2 regions of the Novosphingobium sp. BL-S-24 genome follow, and region 1 is predicted to be linked to the other one. Evidence: predicted binding sites of a transcription regulator. Region 1 holds the regulator's gene; the other holds the start of a gene.
The links. The regulator LexA, encoded in region 1, represses DNA repair genes until DNA is damaged. The targets are predictions, from matches to a motif close to GTTCCNCNCTTGTTCT.
Positions count from the first base shown of each region.

Region 2: the regulator LexA is predicted to act here: its motif matches at 4,849-4,864, upstream of uvrA (excinuclease ABC subunit UvrA).

Region 1 is NZ_CM145488.1:357,778-365,128, reverse strand. It holds gene trpC (indole-3-glycerol phosphate synthase TrpC) at 1-490, shown strand, start outside; gene moaC (cyclic pyranopterin monophosphate synthase MoaC) at 533-1,018, shown strand; gene ACZ1JM_RS06885 (molybdopterin molybdotransferase MoeA) at 1,033-2,235, shown strand; gene lexA (transcriptional repressor LexA) at 2,341-3,030, shown strand; gene ACZ1JM_RS06875 (ComEC/Rec2 family competence protein) at 3,024-5,273, opposite strand; gene gltX (glutamate--tRNA ligase) at 5,302-6,750, shown strand; gene ACZ1JM_RS06865 (citrate synthase) at 6,763-7,351, shown strand, end outside.
Region 2 is NZ_CM145488.1:2,646,653-2,654,003, reverse strand. It holds gene ACZ1JM_RS18055 (branched-chain amino acid aminotransferase) at 1-605, shown strand, start outside; gene yghU (glutathione-dependent disulfide-bond oxidoreductase) at 755-1,609, shown strand; tRNA gene ACZ1JM_RS18045 (tRNA-Gln) at 1,709-1,783, shown strand; gene uvrA (excinuclease ABC subunit UvrA) at 1,943-4,837, opposite strand; gene ACZ1JM_RS18035 (hypothetical protein) at 5,042-5,479, shown strand; gene ACZ1JM_RS18030 (hypothetical protein) at 5,585-5,986, shown strand; gene ACZ1JM_RS18025 (septal ring lytic transglycosylase RlpA family protein) at 6,066-6,638, shown strand; gene ACZ1JM_RS18020 (hypothetical protein) at 6,699-6,857, shown strand; gene ACZ1JM_RS18015 (TonB-dependent receptor plug domain-containing protein) at 6,908-7,351, opposite strand, start outside.

The DNA.
Region 1 (7,351 bases):
AGGTCACGAGGATTTTCTGATGGACGCTCGGGCCGCCTGTACGCTGCCGGTTATCCGTAAGGACTTCATGGTGGACCCGTGGCAGGTCGCTGAGGCTCGGGCAATCGGAGCCGATGCCATACTTATCATCGTCGCTGCCTTGGACGACATGCTCATGGCGGAGATCGAAGCGGCGGCCCATGAGCGGGGAATGGATTGCTTGGTCGAGGTTCATGATGAGGCAGAGATGGAACGTGCAAGCCGTCTGAGATCAAGGTTGATTGGAGTGAACAATCGTGATCTGCGGCGGTTTGTGACAGACATCGGCATTACCGAAAGGCTCGCCCCTCGGGCACCGGAAGGAACTCTGCTGGTTAGCGAGAGCGGGATTAACAACCACGCAGACCTTGAGCGTCTGTCGCCCTGTGCGAGAACTTTTCTTGTTGGGGAGAGCCTGATGCGCGAGGCGGATGTGGAACGAGCGACACGGGCATTGCTTACGGGTGGATGACCAGTCTAGTTCGGCATGGATAATAAAGGACCATACCCGCAAATGGCCCAGAGGCTAACACATCTCGACCCTGACGGCACTGCGCGCATGGTCGATGTGGGCGACAAGCCGGAAACACGCCGGGTGGCAGTGGCGTCGGGTCGGATTGCCATGAGTCCGCAGGCTCTGGCCTCTATTCGCGCAGGTGACGCGCCGAAAGGCGATGTACTTGGAACTGCTAGGATAGCCGGAATCCTTGCTGCCAAGAAGACGGCTGATCTTATCCCTATGTGTCACCCCCTGATGATCGACGCGGTCACCATCAAATTTGCATATGAGGAAAATGCGGTTCGCGTCACCGGCACTGCGTCCCTTACTGGCAAGACTGGGGTGGAGATGGAAGCCATCACAGCTACCTCCATCGCCTTGATCACGATCTATGACATGGCCAAGGCGTTGGATAAAGGCATGGTGATCGGCGACGTCCGGCTTGTCGAAAAGCGCGGAGGCAAATCGGGACATTGGCGGGCTGACGATTGGAACGAGTGAGCAATTTTCCCCCGATGCCTCTGGAAGAGGCACAGGCCCGCCTGCTCGCGCTTGCCAGGCTCGGGGCGATCGAGCACGTCGAGATACCCCAAGCTATTGGGCGCTATTTGGCAGAACCGGTGCTCGCAAAGCGCACTCAACCGACGTTCGATCTTTCTGCCATGGACGGCTATGCCGTGGCAGATGATGGATTCAGGGGACCTTGGGAGGTCGTCGGCGAAAGCTCAGCGGGACACCCCTTCCACGGGGCGATCGGGAACGCCCAGGCGGTGCGCATTTCCACCGGGGCAGTCATTCCTTCTGGCGCTGGCTGTGTCATCCTTCAAGAAGATGTCGGGAGGCAACCAGACGCCATAGCTTTGACCGGCGAAGCCCCCCTGCCCCCAGGCAAGCACATCCGCCGTCGAGGAATGGACTTTCACGAAGGTCAGGAGATCCTGCTTGAGGGACAGTTGATTGGTGCCGCCCAGATTGCCTTGGCCAAGGCAGCAGGCCAGAAGCATTTGACGGTGCGTAAGCCGCCTCGCGTCGTCGTCATCGACAGCGGAGATGAACTATCGGCGGATTCGAGCGATCCTTCTGATGGAAAAATGCCAGCCAGCAACGGAGCGATGCTAAGCGCGCTTATCGCCCCGCTGCAAATCAATGCGAAAACGGTTGGTCCAATCCCAGACACTTTGCACGACCTGACGAACGCCTTCGAAGCCGCGGCGGATGCGGACATCATCGTGACGAGTGGGGGCGCCTCTGTGGGCGACCATGATCTCGTGCGCCCTGCGCTGGAACGCTGGGGTGCAACTATCGACTTCTGGCGCGTGGCTATAAAGCCAGGGAAGCCACTTCTTGTCGCAACTCGTGAAAGCGCGGCGAAGAAGCAAATCATTCTTGGCCTCCCCGGCAATCCCGTTTCCAGTTTCGTGACTGCCTACCTCTTCCTGCTCCCCTTGTTGCGTCAGTTACTCGGTGCTAGCGTCGCTGTTCCGAATAGCGTCTCCGCTATGCTAGGAGCGTCGGTTCGATCAACCGGGTCGAGGCGTGAGTTCTTGCGGGGGCGGTGGGATGGCAAGGAAGTGCTGCCCCTTATCAACCAGGATAGTGCCGCGTTGTACGCGCTATCTGAATGCAACGTGCTGATTGATCGCGCAGCTCATGCACCTGCAGCCGGCAAAGGCGAAAATGTGCAGGTTTTCATGCTCCGCAACGGCGGTATTCTGTAGGTCTCCGCTTGACGCCCCTGTATTTTGTTGCTTAATTGTTCCCTCAATGTTCACAGCGGAACACTATTCGATGATCATATCGGATGGCAATTAAGAGGCAGCGACATGTTGACGCGCAAGCAGCACGAATTGCTCCAGTTCATCCAGGTGCGCTTGGAAGAAAGTGGTATTTCGCCAAGCTTCGAAGAGATGAAGGAGGCGCTGGATCTCAAGTCGAAATCGGGTGTTCATCGCCTTATATCGGCTTTGGAAGAACGCGGCTTCATTCGACGTCTGCCGAACCGTGCTCGTGCTCTCGAAGTACTGCGGCAATCCGATGGAGCAGGAGCTAAATCGTCCGCGCCTTCTGTCGCCTCAGCCCTTCATACGGCCAATAAGCGGACGGCAATGGATACGCCCAGCCCGGCGAACGACGTCATCGAGATTCCTTTGCACGGCCGCATTGCTGCTGGCGTTCCTATTGAAGCGTTGGAGGGGCAGTCGATGCTTCCGGTTCCTGCTGCTTTGCTTGGTTCGGGTGAGCACTATGCTCTTGAAGTGTCGGGCGATTCAATGCTCGAGGCAGGCATACTCGACGGGGATTTTGCGCTCGTGAAACGGACGAGTACCGCTCGTGACGGAGAGATTATTGTTGCGCTGGTTCGTGGTGAGGAAGCTACGTTGAAATACTTGCGGCGCGAGAACGGAATGGTCCGCCTCGATCCCGCCAACGCCGCTTATGAGCCGCAGATCTATCGTTCGGATGAGGTCGAAGTTCAAGGTAAGCTCGCCGGGCTTCTGCGTCGTTATCACTGACTTGCAAGCGGACCTTGGGGAATAGTGGGCGTTGTAGGAATGTTCGTTCGTACATAGAGTTTGCGCTCAATTGGACGCCACCATCCGTGCTGACCTTGATCCTGTGCGACCGTACGAAAGCTCCTTTTAGACAAGTTGATAGTCATTCCGCCGGTTTCTGAGAGGAAATTGCGGTCCGCTTTCAACCATGTCGGGCTGCAACTTCGGGGTAGCCATCTATCCGAAATGACGATGTCGGCATGATCGCAAGCTGCGGCGAGTGATCGTTCAGGCACGGAGTTCCTTCCGCGGGAAATTAGGACCCGCCAGGCGGAATTGCCGCGTCTGATTGTTATTGCGCAGAAATCGGGATTACATGCACCGCCGGGCCACTCGGTCAACGCTATAGGATCGCCTTCCATCCCGGCGAGTTCCTTCATGTTGTCTCGAGAATAACCGTCACCGCCGTCGCGTAGAAGGAACAGATTTTGGCCTGTTTCGTCGACAAGTCCAACATGACGGCCGTCACCTGAAACAAGTATGTCAGGGGGTGGAGCAAAGGCCAGACTGCCTGCACCGATCAGGGCTGGGGGAAGGCCTATCCAGCGAATGCGCCCATTCCATAGCCCGATCCAAAGTCCCCCCGCCGCGAATGTCAAAAATGCGGCATTTCCCGTTGCAGGCAGCACAGTTACGGCACCCGGTCGAGAAGCAAACCAATGCGCGATCGCCACGAGCAGATCAATCGCACTCTGTGCCATCCACCATACTGGTGACCCTAGTCCCGCGATATCCAGAATAAGAGCAGCGGCAAGCAAAGGCATGACAATGAATGTCGTTAGAGGGATAGCAAGCACATTAGCCAGCGCGCCGTAAATCCCGGCGCGATGAAAATGAAATAGGCCGATCGGCATCAAAGCCAGATCGATAACGATCCCTGTCAGCAAAAGCATCGCTATCTGGCGCAACGCCTTTATCGCCATCCCTTCGTCGCGCGGTTGAGTAAACAGTCGGATTGGGGCAGCAGTGCTTACCGCAACCAGAGCTAGAACCGCACCGAAGCTCATCTGGAAGCTCGGGCCAGTGACGGCTTCTGGCCAGATCAGCATCACGCTGAGCGCAGCCACCGCCAACATCCGCAGCGAGAGAGGTTCACGGCCCAGTGACAGCGCTGCCAGCACTAATATTGCGCCTATGCAGGAGCGAACAGTCGGTACCTCCGAACCCGAAATCAGCGTGTAGGTGATACCGGCCAATGCGGCCACAGCGGCTGCCGCAACAGGCAACCTGATCCTTAACGCCAGCCAGGGGATCAGCGCAAGAAGCCGCAAGAACAGGATGTAAACTGCGCCGACCACCGCGCTGACGTGCAAACCGCTTACGGATAAGAGGTGGGCCAAGCCGGAATCCCGCATCGCCGCATCATCGGTTTTCGAAATCCCCCCCCGATCTCCGGTCACCAGAGCACTGGCAATGCCTGCACGTTCATCTCCAATCCGACGGCGGATATGGTCGGTCAGCGCCCGACGAGTTCCCGATAGTCCCACGCTCCTTGTAGGATTTCTGGTGAGTATCTTGATTGCCGTGGCCGTTCCGCTCGCAGCAATGCCGGAAAACCAAGCTGTCCGGGCGAAGTTGTAGGCTCCTGGCAACATGGGTGGTGCGGGCGGCATCAATCGCCCTTTGAACTCGATAATGTCGCCGATGCCTATCTGAGCCGGATTGATTCCGCTTGGCACATTGAGCCTGACACGAACCGCACGACCGGTCGACGGATCACGAACAGCCAGCATCAGCCGGTTTCTGTCCCTCGCAGGTTGCGCTTGAAGATCCAGCACTTTGCCCACGAACACCCCAGACATTGGACGATCCAATGCCGGTTCTCCCGCAATGGTGGAGCGGGCCCAGATAACCAGACATCCGGCCATCGCCATCAACGGAAACACAAAGACTGCCTGGCGCACATGAGGGTATGAGTTGCACCGGCGGTTGAGGCAAGCGCCGAGGCCCATTGCCAATATGCACGTGACGCAAAAGCAAATCCACCAGGCGGCGGATGAAAGGCCGAACCAGACGACGATCCCTATCCCGAACGCTACCGCTAACCACGGCCCACGATCGAATCCGGCGCGCGAAAGAAATCGCTCGCAGCCCGCCAAACCCCTCGACAATCCGCTTCCGCTGTTCCATTGCGCATGCTGCAATGCAGCGGCTCCGGCTTGATCCGGGAGCGGGTTTTCGGACGGTGCGGCCTGGTTTCCCATGGTGCGCATAGGACACAAGGTGGAATTGATGGCAAGCGGTAGTACAGGCAGCGAAGCGACAGGTGCTAAGGCCGTCGTCACGCGCTTTGCTCCCTCGCCAACGGGCTTCCTTCACATCGGCGGTGCCCGCACGGCCCTATTCAACTGGCTCTATGCTCGCCATCATGGCGGCAAGTATCTTCTTCGCATCGAAGACACAGATCGCGCGCGCTCGACCGAGCCGGCGATCGAAGCTATCTTCGACGGCCTTTCGTGGCTTGGACTTGGAGGTGATGAAGACCCGGTTTTCCAGTTCGCACGTTCGGACCGCCATGCAGAGGTAGCGGCATCGCTGTTGGAAAGTGGCTATGCCTATCGGTGTTACCTTACTTCCGAAGAACTGGCGGAGCGTCGCCAGAAGGCGCAGGAAGAACGTCGACCGTTTCGTATCGACAGCGAATGGCGCGATGCGGACGCGTCCTCGTGGCCCAGCGATCGACCATATGTCGTACGCATCAAGGCGCCGCGGGATGGCGAAAGGACGATCGAAGATCTGGTCCAAGGGTCCGTAACGGTCCAAAATGCCGAGATAGACGATTTCGTCATCCTTCGCAGTGATGGCACTCCGACATACATGCTGGCTGTGGTGGTCGACGACAACGACATGGGCGTGACGCATGTGCTGCGTGGCGACGATCACCTGAATAATGCGTTCCGCCAGCTAGTCATTATCGAAGCTATGGGATGGGATGTCCCATTCTACGGGCACGTTCCGCTTATCCATGGATCAGACGGGGCCAAACTATCGAAGCGCCATGGTGCGCTCGGCGTGGATTCGTATCGAGATGACTTGGGCATTCTTCCTGAGGCCCTATTCAACTACCTTCTGCGCCTGGGTTGGGGTCATGGAGATGAAGAAATCATCTCCCGTGAACAGGCGATTGAATGGTTCGACATGGTGGATGTCGGTAAGTCGCCATCTCGTTTCGATCTTGCCAAAATTCAGAACCTGAATGGGCATTACTTGCGGGAAGCTGATGATGAGCGATTGGCCCGTCTGGTCGCCCCGAGCATAACGACTGGTTCGAATGCGGATATCGATCTGTTGATACGCGCGATGCCGGTATTGAAGGTTCGTGCAAAGGACGTGAACGAACTTTCGGAAGGATGCGCTTTTCTTTTCGCAAAGCGCCCTTTGGACATAACCGAAAAGGCGGCAGTGCTGCTCAATGAGGAGGGGCGAAGCCGTCTTGCCGCGGTTCATCAGCGGCTGTCCGATCTTTCAGACTGGACGTCGGAAAAATTGGAAGCAACGCTGAAAGCAATGGCTGAGGACCTCGGATTGGGCCTCGGCAAGCTCGCTCAACCTTTGCGGGCGGCCTTGACGGGTCAGACGACTTCGCCAGGGATTTTCGACGTACTGTTATTGCTCGGCCGGGAAGAAAGCCTTGCGCGGATTTATGCGCAGGCCAACAATCCAGTTGGGTCGCAGGCTTAAGGAGAACTAACTGTGGGTGATCAGGCAAAACTGAGCGCTGGCGGCGCGGATTTCGAATACCCGGTGCTTGAAGGCAGTGTGGGTCCGGACGTCATCGATATCCGGAAGCTCTATGCCCAGACTGGCAAATTCACGTTCGATCCAGGCTTCACGTCGACAGCAAGCTGTGAGTCCGCGTTGACTTACATCGACGGCGATGAAGGTGTATTGCTTCATCGCGGCTATCCCATTGGACAACTCGCAGAAAAGTCGTCGTTCATGGAGGTCAGCTACCTGCTCCTCAATGGCGAACTGCCGAGCGCTTCGGAACTGGAGAATTTCTCCAATACGATTACACGGCACACGATGCTGCACGAGCAACTGGCTACGTTCTATCGTGGCTTTCGCCGTGATGCTCACCCTATGGCCATTATGTGCGGTGTCGTCGGCGCGCTTTCTGCATTTTATCACGACTCTACCGATATTTCGGATCCAGAGCACCGCAAGATCAGCTCGCATCGACTTATCGCGAAGATGCCTACCATCGCAGCGATGGCGTACAAGTACTCAGTGGGTCAGCCGTTCCTCTATCCCGACAACGACCTTAGCTATACCGGCAATT
Region 2 (7,351 bases), 450 kb from region 1:
ACAAGTTCATCGTCATTGCCAGCCCCGCCGGAAACTACTTCAAATCCGGTGCTCCTGCAGTATCGATCTGGGTGAGCGACTACACCCGAGCGGCTCCAGGCGGCACGGGTGCTGCCAAGTGCGGCGGCAATTACGCGGCCAGTCTGGTTCCGCAGGCGGAAGCGATCGCGCGCGGGCATGACCAAGTCGTGTTTCTTGACGCCGCCGAGCATAAATGGATCGAAGAACTTGGAGGCATGAACCTCTACTTCGTGTTCGCCGACGGAACGTTGATTACTCCTCCTCTCACCGGCACCATTCTGCCGGGCATCACTCGGGACAGCTTGCTCACGCTTGCGCGTGAGGAAGGTCTGACAGTCAAGGAAGAGCGATACAGCCTTGATCAATGGCGTGATGACGCCGCGTCAGGGCAACTAATCGAAGTGTTCGCTTGTGGCACCGCCGCCGTCGTGACGCCGGTTGGCAAGGTAACCGGTCGCGACGGCGAGTTCACCATCGGGTCTGGCGGCCCCGGGCAGTTGACGGGTAGATTGAAGAGCCGCCTTGTCGATATTCAGCGCGGCGACGTCGCCGATACCCATGACTGGATCCACAAGGTCGCCTGAAAGTCAATCGTCAGGTCACAATAGTATGGAGCCTGACGACACCGCCTCGTGTCAGGATCGGAATATGGCGTGGGATCAAAAACGCGCACTTGTAGACGCAGGTGCGTAAACCTAACTGGGCTGGCATCTTACCATGTCAGGAGCCCGTTATGGCCGATCCCACCTATACCCCGCCCAAGGTCTGGACTTGGGACAAAGCAAATGGTGGGCAGTTTGCCAGCATCAATCGACCGGTGTCCGGCGCCACCCACGACAAGGAACTCCCGCGCGGGGATCACCCGCTGCAACTCTATTCCCTCGGCACGCCGAATGGTCAAAAGGTCACGATCCTTCTCGAAGAACTGATCGCGGCAGGTCATGCCGGGGCTGAATACGATGCGTGGCTGATTGATATCAGCGAGGGCGATCAGTTTTCTTCAGGCTTCGTCTCGGTCAATCCGAACTCGAAGATTCCTGCCCTCCTCGATTATTCCAGTCCCGACCCGGTGCGCGTGTTCGAATCGGGAGCCATCCTTTTCCATCTGGCTGAAAAGTTCGGCGCATTCTTTCCGCAGCACGGCCCGGCACGATCCGAATGTATGTCCTGGCTGATGTGGCAGATGGGAACTGCGCCATTGCTTGGCGGCGGGTTCGGCCATTTCTATGCCTATGCGCCGGAAAAGTTTGAATACCCGATCAACCGGTACGCCATGGAAGCGAAGCGGATCATGGATGTCGCCGACAAACGCCTTGCCGAGAAACGCTTTCTGGCTGGTGACGAGTACACCATTGCCGATATCGCCGCTTATGGCTGGTTCGGCGGCTTCATTCGGGGGGACGCTTATGGCGATGCCGCGACGTTCCTCGATGTCGCGAGCTTCACCAACCTGATGCGCTGGGGGGAGGAAATCGGCGCGCGCGACGCTGTTCGCCGTGGCCGGATCGTCAATCGAAAGGGCGATGGCTTTGTTCTTGAACGCCACAGCACTGCAGACATCAACAAGGTGCTCGACGGCAAAAGTTGAGCCGCCCGCGACTGAAAACCTCAAAGGGGCCTTTTCAGCATCGAAATAACTCGCTAAGCGCGCCTCTCCTCGGGGGCGGCTTGCAGTCTGCCTACCTGATGGGGCGTCGCCAAGTGGTAAGGCACCGGTTTTTGGTACCGGCATTCGCAGGTTCGAATCCTGCCGCCCCAGCCAACCTTATCCGCCGGATTGCGGGATGATCAACTCCGGCAAATTTCCGCCGTTCCGCACTCATTTGCGCTGCACCTTCAATTTTGCCACGGCTGAATCGCTCTAGGGTCTATGAATTGTGCGCGATCATAACATCACAAAATATGATCGCGCGCAGCAGCCTTAGTTAACGAGCAACGGCTTCAGATAGTGCCCGGTAAAGCTCCGCGGCTCCTTGACGACCTGTTCCGGCGTTCCCGTGGCGACAATCTCTCCGCCACGGACCCCGCCCTCAGGCCCCATGTCGATGATCCAGTCGGCGGTCTTGATCACGTCGAGATTGTGCTCGATGACGATGACAGAATTGCCCTGATCGACCAGGCGATGCAGCACCTCCAGCAGCTTGCGCACATCTTCGAAGTGAAGACCGGTGGTCGGCTCATCGAGGATGTACAGCGTTTGCCCCGTTGACCGGCGCGCTAGTTCCTTCGCCAGCTTCACACGTTGCGCCTCCCCGCCTGAAAGCGTCGTCGCCTGCTGTCCGACCTTCACATAGCCCAACCCGACTTCGTTCAGCATGTGCATCTTGTCGCGTATCGACGGGACCGCCTTGAAGAACTCTTCCGCATCCTCAATCGTCATGTCGAGGACGTCGGCAATCGACAGGCCCTTGAACTTCACTTCCAGCGTTTCGCGGTTGTAGCGCTTGCCATGGCATTCCTCGCACGTGACGTAGACGTCCGGCAGGAAGTGCATCTCGATCTTGATCAGACCATCGCCCTGGCACGCCTCACATCGCCCTCCCTTGACGTTGAAGCTGAAGCGGCCAGGCTTGTAGCCGCGTTCAAGGCTCTCGGGCAGGCCCGCAAACCAATCGCGAATCTGGGTGAATGCTCCGGTATAGGTCGCTGGGTTGGATCGCGGCGTACGCCCGATCGGGGACTGATCGATTTCGATCACCTTATCGCACTTTTCCAGACCCTTAATCCGGTCGTGCGCGCCGGCAATCACGCGCGCGCCATTCAGCTGACGGCTGGCGCCTGCCTGCAAGGTGTCGATGGTCAGCGACGACTTTCCCGATCCCGACACCCCCGTCACACAGCAGAACGTGCCGAGCGGGAACTTGGCCGTTACGCCGGTCAGGTTGTTAGCGCGGGCATTTTCCACCGTGATAAAAGAGCCGTTCCCCTTGCGCCGTTTCTTGGGCACGTCGATCGCGCGAGTGCCGTTGAGATATGCAGCGGTGAGGCTTTGCTTGCTTTTCAGCACTTGTTTCAGCGTGCCTTCGGCCACAACCTGCCCGCCGTGCACACCGGCTCCGGGGCCAAGGTCCACGATGTAATCTGCAGTGCGGATCGCATCTTCGTCATGCTCGACGACGATGACCGTATTGCCTAGGTCGCGCAGCCGCTTGAGCGTTTCAAGCAACATGTCGTTATCGCGCTGGTGCAGACCGATGCTCGGCTCGTCCAGCACGTACAGCACGCCGGACAGGCCCGATCCGATCTGGCTGGCAAGGCGAATACGCTGGCTTTCACCGCCAGACAAAGTCCCGCTGGTACGATCCAAATTCAGGTAATCAAGGCCGACGTTGTTGAGGAAACCCAACCGCTCGTTGATCTCCTTCAAGATCGCCTTGGCGATCTGCTTTTGCTGTTCCGTCAGTTTCTCTTCAAGCGCACCGAACCACGCAAAACCATCTGAAACGGAAAACCGGGCGGCGTCCGCAATGTCATTGCCGGCGATCTTCACGCTCAACGCCTCAGGCTTGAGCCGCTTGCCATGGCAGGTTTCGCACGGCTGGGCGGTCTGGAACTTGGAGAGCTCCTCTCGCATCCAAGCACTATCGGTCTGGATCATACGGCGATTCAGGTTGCCGATGACGCCCTCGAACGGTTTGTTAACGGTATATTCTTTGCGTCCGTCCTTGAACGTCAGCGGCACCGCCTTGCCTGCCGTACCGTGGAGGATCACGACTTTCACCTCAGGTGACAGCGAGTCCCATGCGGTCGTCAGGTCGAAACCGAAATGTTTGGCGAGGCTGGACAGCACCTGCATGTAGTAAGGCGACGGCGGGTTCGATTTTGCCCAAGGGACGATGGCGCCCTGCTTCAGCGTAAGATGCTCGTTCGGTACGACCAGTTGCGGATCGAACAGCAGTTTTTCACCCAAGCCATCGCATGCCGGACATGCGCCCTGCGGCGCATTGAACGAAAACAGGCGAGGCTCGATCTCCTCGATCGTGAAACCACTTACCGGGCAGGCGAACTTCTCGGAAAAAACGATACGATTGGCAGGAAGCCCCGCGCCTTTCATCGCTCCGCCCGCATCTTCATCCTCGCGACCCGGGACAGTGCCGTCCGCCATGTCGGCATAGACAAGGCCGTCGGACAGCTTCAGCGCCTGCTCGAAACTGTCCGCCAGACGCGTCTGAATGCCTTCCTTCACGGCGATGCGATCGACCACGACCTCGATGTCATGCTTGAACTTCTTGTCGAGCGCCGGGGCATCCTCGATCTCGTAGAATTCGCCATCGATACGGACGCGGGTGTAACCGGCCCGCTGCCATTCGGCGAGTTCCTTGCGATACTCGCCCTTGCGCCCACGAACTACTGGGGCGAGCAGATAGAGCCGCGTGCCGTCCGGCAGCGCCATGACGCGATCAACCATGTTGGATACCGTCTGCGCCTCGATCGGCAGGCCGGTCGCGGGCGAATAGGGAATGCCCACCCGCGCCCACAGCAGACGCATATAATCCCAGATTTCGGTCACGGTCGCAACGGTCGACCGGGGATTGCGGCTCGTCGTCTTCTGCTCGATCGAGATCGCCGGAGACAGCCCGTCGATATGCTCGACGTCCGGCTTCTGCATCATTTCGAGAAACTGCCGGGCATAGGCCGACAGGCTTTCCACGTAACGACGCTGGCCCTCCGCATAGATCGTATCGAACGCGAGGCTGGATTTCCCCGACCCCGAAAGGCCGGTGATCACGATCAGCTTCTCACGCGGGAGCGCGATGTCGAAGCCTTTGAGATTATGCTCGCGCGCGCCGCGCACGGTGATGTGGGTGAGACTCATGGAGGCGGTATGTTCCAGATTTGTTCGCGTGGATCAAGCGGCAGGCTCGGCGTGCTTTCCTAAATGGGACACGAACGCGACATGGCAAGGACCAGGGAGGGTCATTGGCCGACGATGTCGCCTGTCTGCCAAGGCACAGGGAAACCATGCCTGGTTTGTGCGTTAATGACCGGAAGGGAAGACATGAAGACAGGAGAATGCCCCATGCGCTCTATCATGCGCCCCATCGCCCGGATGATCGCTCCGGTGTCCCTGATTGCGCTTTCGGCTATGGCCGTCCCCGGCGCTGCGCTCGCCAGCAACTCGCAAACCTCGCACGCCGATCTGTCGACCATTCCCGAACCCGGTGATCCGGTAGCGGAGCGTCAGGCGCTCAACGAACAACAGGCACAGGCCGCACAGCGCCAGGTCGATGAAAACATCGCGCGCGAAAATGCAGCGGCCGCGGAGATGGCAGCTACCGAAGTGCGCACCGAGCGCAATGAAGCGGCCTATCAGCAGGCGTTGCAGAACAACGAAGCCGCCGTTCAGGAGTATCGGGCTGAACGCAAGGACTGGGAACGTAGCAACCCGGCATGCTGGAAAGGTGATGCGATCCGGTGCCCTGCGGACGATGCCGGACCCGGTGCAGTCGGGGGTTGATCCCGGCTCTGCCGCGACCAGAACGACCAACCGCCTGTCGCAACCGCTTTGCATCGCTTCCATCCCGCTGGCATACAGTAAGCTTGAGGTGGAAGGGGTGCTTCGATGGGGTACACGGTTGGTCGTTGTCTGGCGGTGGTCATTGCGCTCAGCATCAGTTCGATTGCGATCGCGGATGATCCCTATGATCCCGACCTGACGCCCGACGAAATAGCGCGGGACACAGCGACAATTCGCCGGATGAACCAGGATCAGCTCGACTACGTGCGCAACCGGGATGCGGGATATGCGCAAGGCTGGTCGGATTATAATTCCACCCGCTCCCGTCCAAAGCTGGATGACAAGGGTTACCGTACAGACCTACAAAATTATGACCTGGCGCGAGCCGACTATGCCCGGCAGCGTCAGGATTATGAGAGGCAGCGGAATGACTATGATCGTGCCATGCAGGAATGGCGTGAAGATGCCTCGGCCTGTCGCGCGGGATATTACGACCGCTGCGACTAAATGACGACGAGGCCATAGTTTGTGGAAAGCAAACAGGCCCCGGTTGGAGGGTCGACCTGTCGGCTCTAGCATCTGGTTGATGTTACGCCCCTGCCGTAACATTCTGATCTGCGCCGTTACGTTCGCGCTTGCAGCTTGCGGAGGCGGTACGAAATACCGACCGGTGAGCGACCTTCCGATCCGTATTGGTCCACCGTACCAGGTTCGCGGGCAAACATTCGTCCCTCAAGCTCAGCCCGACTATGACATGCTTGGATATGCCACGTGGTATGGCAACGAAAGCGGCAACCAGGTCGCCAATGGTGAACGATTCAGACCCGACTGGCCCACGGCAGCCCATAAAACCTTGCCCCTACCATCCTATGTCGAAGTGACGTCACTCGATACGGGGCGGCGGATCATCGTACGAGTAAACGATCGCGGCCCGTTCGGAGAGAGCGCAAGGATCATTGATCTGTCTAAAGGCGCGGCCGAATTACTGGGCGTGCGCGAAAAGGGGAAAGCGGCCGTGCGGGTTCGCGTGGTCGACCCATCCAACAACGATCGCGCAGCCTTGCGCAAAGGGCGTCCAGCAGCTGGATTGGCGCCGATTTCTCCGTATGCGCTGGGCAGCCTGCAACAGCAGTTCGCTCGAGGGGTCGGAAACCGGTAGGCTGACATCAAGGAACCGGCCTGCTTACAGGAGCGTTCTTGTTGAAAGAGGAGAGAGATCATGAGCATCGGAGCTGAAATCCCCTTCCGTCGCAGCCGCTTTGCCCGCGCAACCGGGTCGCTGATCTTCGACAGGCAGCGCGAAGAACATCAGCGCGAGAAAGAGCAGCATAACAGCCAGATGTGGGTCTGGTCCAAAGGCCACTTCGTGACGAGCTAAAGCCCATTGAAATGGCGGCGGCACCCAAATGAGGTACCGCCGCTGTCGTTTTACATCTTCAGACGAACGCCGGCATAGGCTGACCTACCCGGCGTGCCATAAGTTCGAACGACCTCGTAGTGCTCATCGAAGAGATTTTCGACACGGCCGTAAACTTCGATCTTGGGGCTCACAGCAAACGCCCCGCGCAATCCGACCACCGCGTGACCGCCAACATACTGGGTGTTGAGCGTGTTGTCATACCGGCCGCCGCCGACGCGAAGGTCCATACCCAGCCTGAGGCCGACTTCCCACGCCTTGTCGATGCTTGCGTACAGGTTCGTGCGCGGCCTGCGTGCCAAACGGGTGCCAGTGAGAGCGTTTGTGGCATCGAGGTAAGTGGCCGCAACATTCACGTCGAACCCTTCCCAGTCGACAACCTGCATTCCCAGTTCCACGCCTTTTGCGCGGGCGCGACCCACGTTGTAGTAGTTGAACTGCGTGAGATCATAGTC